2 regions of the Paenibacillus sp. FSL R5-0908 genome follow, and region 2 is predicted to be linked to the other one. Evidence: a T-box and tRNA genes for the amino acid it is inferred to sense, from the RefSeq annotation. Region 2 holds a T-box; the other holds one or more tRNA genes.
What was found. A T-box is a leader RNA that pairs with one kind of tRNA and senses whether it is charged. The one in region 2 lies ahead of trpS (tryptophan--tRNA ligase), so its partner is inferred to be a tRNA-Trp.

Region 1: it encodes a tRNA-Trp, which carries the amino acid that the T-box ahead of trpS (tryptophan--tRNA ligase) is inferred to sense. The anticodon was not compared.

What each region holds. Positions count from the first base shown of each region.
Region 1 covers NZ_JBBOUV010000001.1:6,404,054-6,408,679, forward strand. The annotation lists gene MKZ09_RS28915 (BMP family ABC transporter substrate-binding protein) at 1-578, opposite strand, end outside; gene MKZ09_RS28920 (AraC family transcriptional regulator) at 907-1,662, shown strand; tRNA gene MKZ09_RS28925 (tRNA-Leu) at 1,799-1,877, opposite strand; tRNA gene MKZ09_RS28930 (tRNA-Cys) at 1,892-1,965, opposite strand; tRNA gene MKZ09_RS28935 (tRNA-Gly) at 1,976-2,050, opposite strand; tRNA gene MKZ09_RS28940 (tRNA-Gln) at 2,057-2,131, opposite strand; tRNA gene MKZ09_RS28945 (tRNA-His) at 2,151-2,226, opposite strand; tRNA gene MKZ09_RS28950 (tRNA-His) at 2,270-2,345, opposite strand; tRNA gene MKZ09_RS28955 (tRNA-Trp) at 2,369-2,442, opposite strand; tRNA gene MKZ09_RS28960 (tRNA-Tyr) at 2,449-2,534, opposite strand; tRNA gene MKZ09_RS28965 (tRNA-Thr) at 2,540-2,615, opposite strand; tRNA gene MKZ09_RS28970 (tRNA-Phe) at 2,644-2,719, opposite strand; tRNA gene MKZ09_RS28975 (tRNA-Asp) at 2,730-2,807, opposite strand; tRNA gene MKZ09_RS28980 (tRNA-Met) at 2,833-2,909, opposite strand; tRNA gene MKZ09_RS28985 (tRNA-Val) at 2,927-3,002, opposite strand; tRNA gene MKZ09_RS28990 (tRNA-Glu) at 3,058-3,132, opposite strand; tRNA gene MKZ09_RS28995 (tRNA-Ser) at 3,151-3,243, opposite strand; tRNA gene MKZ09_RS29000 (tRNA-Asn) at 3,247-3,322, opposite strand; rRNA gene MKZ09_RS29005 (23S ribosomal RNA) at 3,383-4,626, opposite strand, start outside.
Region 2 covers NZ_JBBOUV010000001.1:6,237,596-6,242,221, forward strand. The annotation lists gene cyoE (heme o synthase) at 1-274, opposite strand, end outside; gene MKZ09_RS28280 (metal-dependent hydrolase) at 507-1,508, shown strand; gene MKZ09_RS28285 (hypothetical protein) at 1,614-1,802, shown strand; gene trpS (tryptophan--tRNA ligase) at 1,804-2,790, opposite strand; T-box leader at 2,854-3,093, opposite strand; gene MKZ09_RS28295 (aldose 1-epimerase) at 3,228-4,202, shown strand; gene MKZ09_RS28300 (alpha/beta-type small acid-soluble spore protein) at 4,403-4,626, shown strand, end outside.

The sequences.
Region 1 (4,626 bases), 170 kb from region 2:
ATCCCCGGAATATCCATACCGCCCACAAACCCAATCACATTCTCAGGGGTAGCATTCGGCATATCCGATTGTGTAGCTAATGCTGCTACGGCACCTGCCAAGAAAGATACTTCATTTGTCGCATAAGACATGTTATACATGTTATCTGGTGCTTCATCGATGTCGGTATCATAATTAATGAATTTTTTGTCTGGATACAAGTCTGCCGTTGCATTAAACATCTCTGTAATTTCAGAACCGCCAGAAATAATTACATCCCAATCCTCGGAAGCGATATCGTTAAATGTTGGCTCCCATTTCGTTTTATCAACGCCCATTTCAACAACCTTTGTTACTGCACCTAGTTCATCCTTAACCTTTTGCAAGCCGTTATTAGCGGAATCAAAAAATGATTTATCCCCAAGTGTCCCCGGAATCAGCAATACAACCTTCAGTTTATCCCCTGAACCTGTTTCTCCACCCTCAGCAGCGTTTGATCCAGTATTCGCAGAAGAACCATTATTGGACGTGTTATTCCCACATGCTGTGACCAGAACCATCACCATTAATAACAACAAAGAAAGAACTTTTTTATTCATTACTCTATTCCACCCCTAATTTTAGTTGGTTAGTAATCCGCAGAATCCCCATCTTCACGCATTGTATAATTCACGGTTCAAATGGAAATTTTCTTTTTTCCAAATAAAGTATCATTAAAAGTAATAAATTTAACGTTTAGGCTCAAAAATAGCAATAAAAATACCATTATTATTAATAATCCGCTTTATTTCCGAACGAGATGGCCAGTCAGGTTGCGAACTTTCGGATTTATTGATACGATCATAACAAATATTATTAAAAATAATTATATGATTTCGGTCATAGTTTTGTACGATTCGGCTAAAACATAAGTATTGGAGGATCATCATGGATCGTGTTCTATATATTGTAAGTGCCACACATGAGCTAAATACTTATATCCCTCCACACCAGCATGAATGCTACGAACTAGTCTATTATTTACAGGGGGTAGGGACAACCAATGTTGGCCCCCGAAGTTACCATTTTCGCTCCTCTTCTTTCGCGCTTGTGCCACCCAATCATAAACATGACGAGCACCACCGTGAGGATGCAAATGTATTATTTGTAGGCTTCCACTCGGAACACCCTAATATGAGTAATCTGCTCGGCGTATATGAAGATGATAAAGATCAGACCGTTCTTCAAATCCTGCTGCGAATGAAAGCAGAGTTTACACGCAAGCAAGACGGATTCTCTGAGCTTCTAAACCTACAAATGAGCGAGATTACCGTCCATCTTATGAGGCTTCTTAGTGCCTCTGGATATCAATCCCCAACAGAAGACCGAGTACAATATGTCCTTAATTATATGAATGAGCATTATCGCCATAAATTGTCCGTCGAAACACTATCAGAAATGTCCGGATATAGTTACGATCGTTTTCGCCATCTGTTTAAAGAACGTTTCGGATCTTCACCTCTGCGGTATTTGCTGTTAAAACGCCTGGATTATGCAAAATCCCTATTACGTCATACTCAGATGCAAATCTCTGAAGTATCCGCTGCTGCAGGTTTTGTGAACGATGCCCAATTCTGCAATATGTTTAAACGAGAGATAGGTCTTACCCCGCGAGCATTCCGCATTAATAATCAATCAGGTTAATCACTAATCAGATTAAAAAAGCCGTTGATATAGAGAAACTCCTCTATTCAACGGCTTAATGCTGTAAACCCAAGAACATAAAGAAAAAAGGTTTGTAAGATTGCTTATAAAAGCATTCTTACAAACCTTTTTAAGATACCGGCGAGAGGACTCGAACCTCCACGGTTTCCCACTCGATTTTGAGTCGAGCGCGTCTGCCATTCCGCCACGCCGGCACATATGAACTAAATGGAGGCGCCACCCAGATTTGAACTGGGGATAAAGCTTTTGCAGAGCTTTGCCTTACCACTTGGCTATGGCGCCATGTAAATTTTGGAGCGGACGACGGGAATCGAACCCGCGACCCTCGCCTTGGCAAGGCGATGCTCTACCGCTGAGCCACGTCCGCATAAAATGGCTGGGGATATAGGATTCGAACCTATGAGTGACGGAGTCAAAGTCCGTTGCCTTACCGCTTGGCTAATCCCCAATAACATTTTAAAGTAAAATGGGGCGACTGATGGGTCTCGAACCCACGAATGCCGGAACCACAATCCGGTGCGTTAACCCCTTCGCCACAGTCGCCATATTAAGTTGAGATTGTTGCCATTATTCATTTTAAAGTAAATGGGGCGGCCGATGGGTCTCGAACCCACGAATGCCGGAACCACAATCCGGTGCGTTAACCCCTTCGCCACGGCCGCCATATTAAACTTTAGAAAGAACTTGGCAGGGGCAGCAGGAATTGAACCCACACCAACGGTTTTGGAGACCGTTGTTCTACCTTTAAACTATGCCCCTAAAAACTGGTGGAGGATGATGGATTCGAACCACCGAACACTCACGTGAGCAGATTTACAGTCTGATGCGTTTGGCCACTTCGCTAATCCTCCAAGGATGGTGCCGGCGAGAGGACTTGAACCCCCAACCTACTGATTACAAGTCAGTTGCTCTACCAATTGAGCTACACCGGCATGGCACTCATTCTTTTGTGATGATAAATGGTGGCTCGGGACGGAATCGAACCGCCGACACGAGGATTTTCAGTCCTCTGCTCTACCGACTGAGCTACCGAGCCATGATGAAAATGGCGGAACCGACGGGATTCGAACCCGCGATCTCCTGCGTGACAGGCAGGCATGTTAGGCCAACTACACCACGGTTCCAAAAGATATAATTGCTTAAGTTAATTGGTTGCGGGGGCAGGATTTGAACCTGCGGCCTTCGGGTTATGAGCCCGACGAGCTACCGGGCTGCTCCACCCCGCGTCAGTAAGAAAATGTTATGGTGGAGGCTGAGGGGATCGAACCCCCGACCCTCTGCTTGTAAGGCAGATGCTCTCCCAGCTGAGCTAAGCCTCCATAAACAACAATTGTTATTGTACCAAAGTCCACTAGGATAAATCAAGTGAAAATTTGGTGACCCGTATGGGATTCGAACCCATGTTACCTCCGTGAAAGGGAGGTGTCTTAACCCCTTGACCAACGGGCCATACTAATTAAAAATTTGTGGCGGAGAGAGAGGGATTCGAACCCTCGAGACGCTTGTGGCGCCTACACGATTTCCAATCGTGCTCCTTCGGCCAAACTCGGACACCTCTCCATATGGCTCCCCGAACAGGACTCGAACCTGTGACAACTCGATTAACAGTCGAGTGCTCTACCAACTGAGCTATCAGGGAATATTCATACCAGGCTTGATGCCTGAAAACTGAATCCGAAACAAATCTGCATTCTAAGTATAGGATAAGCCCTCGACCGATTAGTATTGGTCAGCTCCATGCATTGCTGCACTTCCACCTCCAACCTATCTACCTCGTCGTCTTCAAGGGGTCTTACTAATTGGGAAATCTCATCTTGAGGGGGGCTTCACGCTTAGATGCTTTCAGCGCTTATCCCGTCCGTACGTAGCTACCCAGCCATGCTCCTGGCGGAACAACTGGTGCACCAGCGGTACGTCCATCCCGGTCCTCTCGTACTAAGGACAGCTCCTCTCAAATTTCCTGCGCCCACGACAGATAGGGACCGAACTGTCTCACGACGTTCTGAACCCAGCTCGCGTACCGCTTTAATGGGCGAACAGCCCAACCCTTGGGACCTACTTCAGCCCCAGGATGCGATGAGCCGACATCGAGGTGCCAAACCTCCCCGTCGATGTGGACTCTTGGGGGAGATAAGCCTGTTATCCCCAGGGTAGCTTTTATCCGTTGAGCGATGGCCCTTCCATGCGGTACCACCGGATCACTAAGTCCGACTTTCGTCCCTGCTCGACTTGTAGGTCTCGCAGTCAAGCTCCCTTATGCCTTTGCACTCTGCGAATGATTTCCAACCATTCTGAGGGAACCTTGGAACGCCTCCGTTACTCTTTAGGAGGCGACCGCCCCAGTCAAACTGCCCGCCTGACACGGTCCCCGTACCCGGTAAGGGTACTAGGTTAGAACCTAGATACGATCAGGGTGGTATCCCAACGGCGCCTCCACCGAAGCTTGCGCTCCGATTTCTACGGCTCCCACCTATCCTGTACAGATCGTACCCAAATTCAATATCAAGCTGCAGTAAAGCTCCATGGGGTCTTTCCGTCTTGTCGCGGGTAACCTGCATCTTCACAGGTATTAAAATTTCACCGGATCTCTCGTTGAGACAGCGCCCAAGTCGTTACGCCATTCGTGCGGGTCAGAATTTACCTGACAAGGAATTTCGCTACCTTAGGACCGTTATAGTTACGGCCGCCGTTTACTGGGGCTTCGGTTCATAGCTTCGGGTTACCCCTAACCACTCCCCTTAACCTTCCAGCACCGGGCAGGCGTCAGCCCGTATACTTCGCCTTGCGGCTTCGCACAGACCTGTGTTTTTGCTAAACAGTCGCTTGGGCCTTTTCACTGCGGCCCCCTCGTGCTATTCACACTACCGGGGCACCCCTTCTCCCGAAGTTACGGGGTCATTTTGCCGAGTTCCTTAACGAGAGTTCTTCCGCGCGCCTTAGAAT
Region 2 (4,626 bases):
TCTTCATGTCCAGGTCACGGTCGAAATAGTTATTAAAAACACAGGCCGAAGCCATAACCAGCATTGTACCGAGCAGAGTCAGAACTAATCTGCCGTATTGAACATCCCAACCTGAAGCCAGCCAATATCCTGCAAAGGCAGCGATGAGGTTAGATCGGATAATACCGGGTTTTGTTACGGTAATGAAATCACGCCAACTTGCACCTTCCGGTGGAGATTTTGCAGACATAGCTGCAGAATCGGAAGAAGCTTGAAATGTTATATGATTATCCACACCAAATGATCCTCCTTCTAAACGAACTTCTAACGTTCTAGCCGAAGCACTAAATAGACTTCGCTGTTAACTTTATCATATCAAACCCGAGGAGACTTTGACAGTCATGGCACAGTATGTTCATGAATTTGACAATTACGTGACAATATTTATTTTCAGCCCGTTAATAACCTAAGCTGTATTTGGGTAATTATTAATAATGTACTTCCGAACAACAAAGGAGAACTGACCAATGGACACCGCTACACATTTAGTTATGGGCATAGGGCTAGCCGGACTTTCATTCGTAGATCCTGTCGTTGCTTCTGACCCTAAACTGGCCGGGGCCGTTATGCTGGCTACGATTTTAGGCTCACAGGCTCCTGATGCCGATACCGCATTAAGACTAAAGGACAATGCAATATATATTCGTAATCACCGGGGAATCACACACTCCTTACCTTTTCTAATTTTGTGGCCCGCTCTGATTGCCCTAGTCTTAGGGCCTCTGTTTGGATTTACTGATTTGGCGGCTTTAAGCCATGTTGCACTCTGGGGTTTCATAGGCGTAGGTGTGCATGTCTTCTCTGATCTGTTTAACACCTATGGAACCCAGGCCGCCCGTCCATTTACCGAGAAATGGATTGCCTGGAATATCATCCACATTTTCGATCCATTTATTTTTGGCAGCCATATCGCAGCTATTCTACTCTGGATCACTGGGATTGTGCCGCCCAAACCTTTATTTATTACGCTTTACGCCTGTACCATTCTTTATTATATTTGGAGAACGATTGTTCATGCCCGCCTTACACGAAACATCAAGCTTAAAGATATACACCATAATGCTGGCGAACGTTATATTGTAATCCCTACAATTTCACTTAAACGCTGGAACGTAGTTAAAGTGAAAAAAGACGGCAGCTATGACGTTGGGCAGCTACTGAACAACCGTCTGGAATGGTTCAAACATGCGGTCTGCTCGAATCATCCGGCTGTGGAAATATCCAAGTCGCACCCAGATATTCAGTCCTTTCTATATTTCACCTCTTATGCGGTTGCCGAAGTGGAGGAGCTTCCTTCAGGATATATGGTGCGCTGGGGAGACGTTCGTTATTTACACCGCAAACAATACCCTTTTGTGGCTGTATTAGTTATGGATAACCAATATAAACCTTTAAATACTTATGTAGGCTGGCTTAGCAGTGATAAGCTCGACAAACGATTTTCCATCGACCCTGGTTCTTTACGATGAAACTGTAGACTTACTGAGAGATCTATTCTATAATCACAAAAAATCCCGGAGTATTTTATAATACTCCGGGATTCATTTTAGCAGACACGGAAAGGAAGGCTCTTAATGAGTAAAGGACTCTCACTTTGGTTCGCTTGTTCTTCTATTCTTATTCTCACTGCCGCTTCAATCGCGATCAGCTATAGCTTCTGGCTGGCACTTCTGCTTGGTTTTCTCTGCGTATTGAATATTGGCTGGGGATTTATCCTCAAAGCCAGAATTAGACGCAAACAGGAAAGCTTAAGCTCTGATTAGATTAACGAGCTGGCAGAAAGCCCATTCGCTCTTTTACGCCATTCAATGTCTCAGCTGCAACAATACGCGCACGTTCAGCACCTTCGGCAAGAATATCAGTGATCGCACCTGAACTGCGAATTTCATGATATCTTTGTTGCAAAGGCTCAAGTGTGGATACAACCACTTCCCCAAGATCCTTCTTAAAGCCACCATACATTTGTCCCTCATAACGATCGGCAATTTGCTGAAGGGACATTCCAGAACATTCCGAGTAAATACTCATCAAGTTACTAATCTCTGGCTTGTTAGCCGGATCAAAGATCACTTCACGTCCAGAATCAGTCGTTGCGCGGCTGATTTTTTTACGGATCACATCCGGCGAATCCAACAAGGCAATATAGCTGCCTGCATTCGGGCTGCTCTTGCTCATTTTTTTAGTGCCATCATCCAGAGACATAATGCGTGCGCCCACTTCAGGGATATACGGTTCAGGAATCGTAAAGAATTCGCCAAAACGGTTATTGAAACGGCCAGCTAAATCACGTGTCAACTCCAAGTGCTGCTTCTGATCTTCACCTACTGGCACAAGATCCGCATTATAAACAAGAATATCTGCTGCCATTAAAGAAGGATATACGAATAGGCCCGCGCCAACCGAATCCTTACCTGATGATTTATCTTTGAACTGTGTCATACGCTCAAGCTCGCCCATTGCCGTTAGCGTAGTCATGATCCAGCCCAATTCCGCATGCTGAGGCACATGGGACTGCATATATACATTCGAACGCACAGGATCAATTCCTGCCGCGATAAAGAGTGCAGCTACAGCTTCAGACTGCTCACGCAGTGCCGCAGGATCTTGAGCAACGGTGATCGCATGCATATCGACAACCATAAAGAAACATTGATGATCGTCTTGCAGCTTCACAAAATTTTTCAGTGCTCCAATATAGTTACCCAAAGTTAGAGAACCGCTCGGCTGTATGCCTGACATTACTTTTTTCAACATAATATAGACCTCCGTTAGATGTAATTTCCGATTTCCGAGAACGCAAAAAAAGCCTCATCCGCAAGGGACGTGAGACCGTGGTGCCACCCTTATTCGCTGCTTAACCTTTGTATAGTCAAAAGGAAACAGCCTTAGTCTTCCGTTAACGGGGAAGATCCGGCCGGTCTACTAGGGCATCTTGCTCCCGTTCAAGCGCGGCGCTCAGGGGTCCATTCATCAGGAGTGTCCTACCGGTTCGCATCAACCACCGGCTTTCTGAAGGTGCATTTCCTGTCTACTTGTCCCCGTCATCACATTCTCATCATAATTTAATGCCTTCATCATAGAACCATAAAGAGAAGTTGTCAAATCACTTAACCACTTCCGCATAAATCTGTTATGATAAGGTTATCCATGTTCTATTCGATTACAGTTACGATAAAGGAGCATATCTCATGAAACAGGTGACCAAAGGGCAGTGGGGCGGTTATGATACTTATATTTTGCACAGCCGCGAACTGGAAGTCACGCTTTTGCCGCGACTAGGAAACAACGTGATTTCATTGTTTGATGTAAAGGAACAACGGGAAATTCTGCGGCGGCCTGATGAAAGCGATCAAGCTTTCTTTATGCAAAAACCTTACCATTTTGGCATCCCGCTCTTAATTCCACCCGGAAGAATTCGTAAAGGAAAATTTCAATTCGAGGGTACAAGTTATCAATTTGACCAGAATACCGCAGGTGACAATCATATCCATGGCCTACACCGGACTCAATCCTGGTGTGTCAGCGATATTGAAGAAGACGAGGACGGTTGTGCAGTCACTACTGAATTCCTTACTGAAGATGATCCGCACTGGATGGAGCAATTTCCCATTCCACTCAAATTCGAAATGACATTCAGGCTTCAGGATTCCCGGCTCAGCCAGACTTTAAAGGTTACAAATCTCGGCGATCATCGTATTCCCTTTGGGATCGGTTATCACACCTGGTTTATGATCGATGGAGAACCTGAACGCTGGAATCTCAAGCTGCCCGTAAACAGCATTTATGAACTAAACGATGAATTGCTCCCTAGTGGCAATCTAATTCCACTTGGTGATCTAGATTCTCTAAATTCTGGAATCAACCTCCAGGGAACTAATTTTGATACTGCTCTGCGTATTGGTGACAAGCAGCCCGTAGAAGCATTGTTATTACGCGATGATGGTTATGGTCTTCGTTATACAGCTGACGAGAATCATTTCCGCCACTGGGTCCTGTATACCAAAGGGCCGGCCGATCAATTTCTGTGCATCGAACCTTACACCTGGCTTCCGGATGCTCCTAACGTTTCCGATGACCCTTCCTTCACGGGCTTGCTGAAGGTAGAACCAGGTCAAAGTCTTGAGCTTTCCACTATGCTGGAAATGATCTATCCCGAGAATTAAAGCAGATATACATTATATCGGTCTTCCCTTGCGTTTACGTAAGAGAAGGCCGATTTTTTGTGCGAGCTTAGTTATTTGGGCTTTCTACCCTTACTTTTAATCGACTAATAATTACCATCCTTAAAACCTTTCGATAGCATGCATGAATTAGCCTCTTAGCGCTCATACTATCTTCACAACGGGCGAAGGAGGTGACACACATGGGTCAAGCAGGTCAAGGTCGTAGCAGCCGTTCCAATAACCTTGTAGTTCCTCAAGCAAATGCAGCGTTGCAACAATTGAAATATGAAGCAGCACAAGAGCTTGGAGTAACGATCCCAGCTGACGGTTATTACGGGAACTACACTTCCCGCGAAACTGGTTCTTTGGGAGGTTACATCACTAAACGTCTAGTACAACTGGCAGAACAACAACTGTCCGGTCG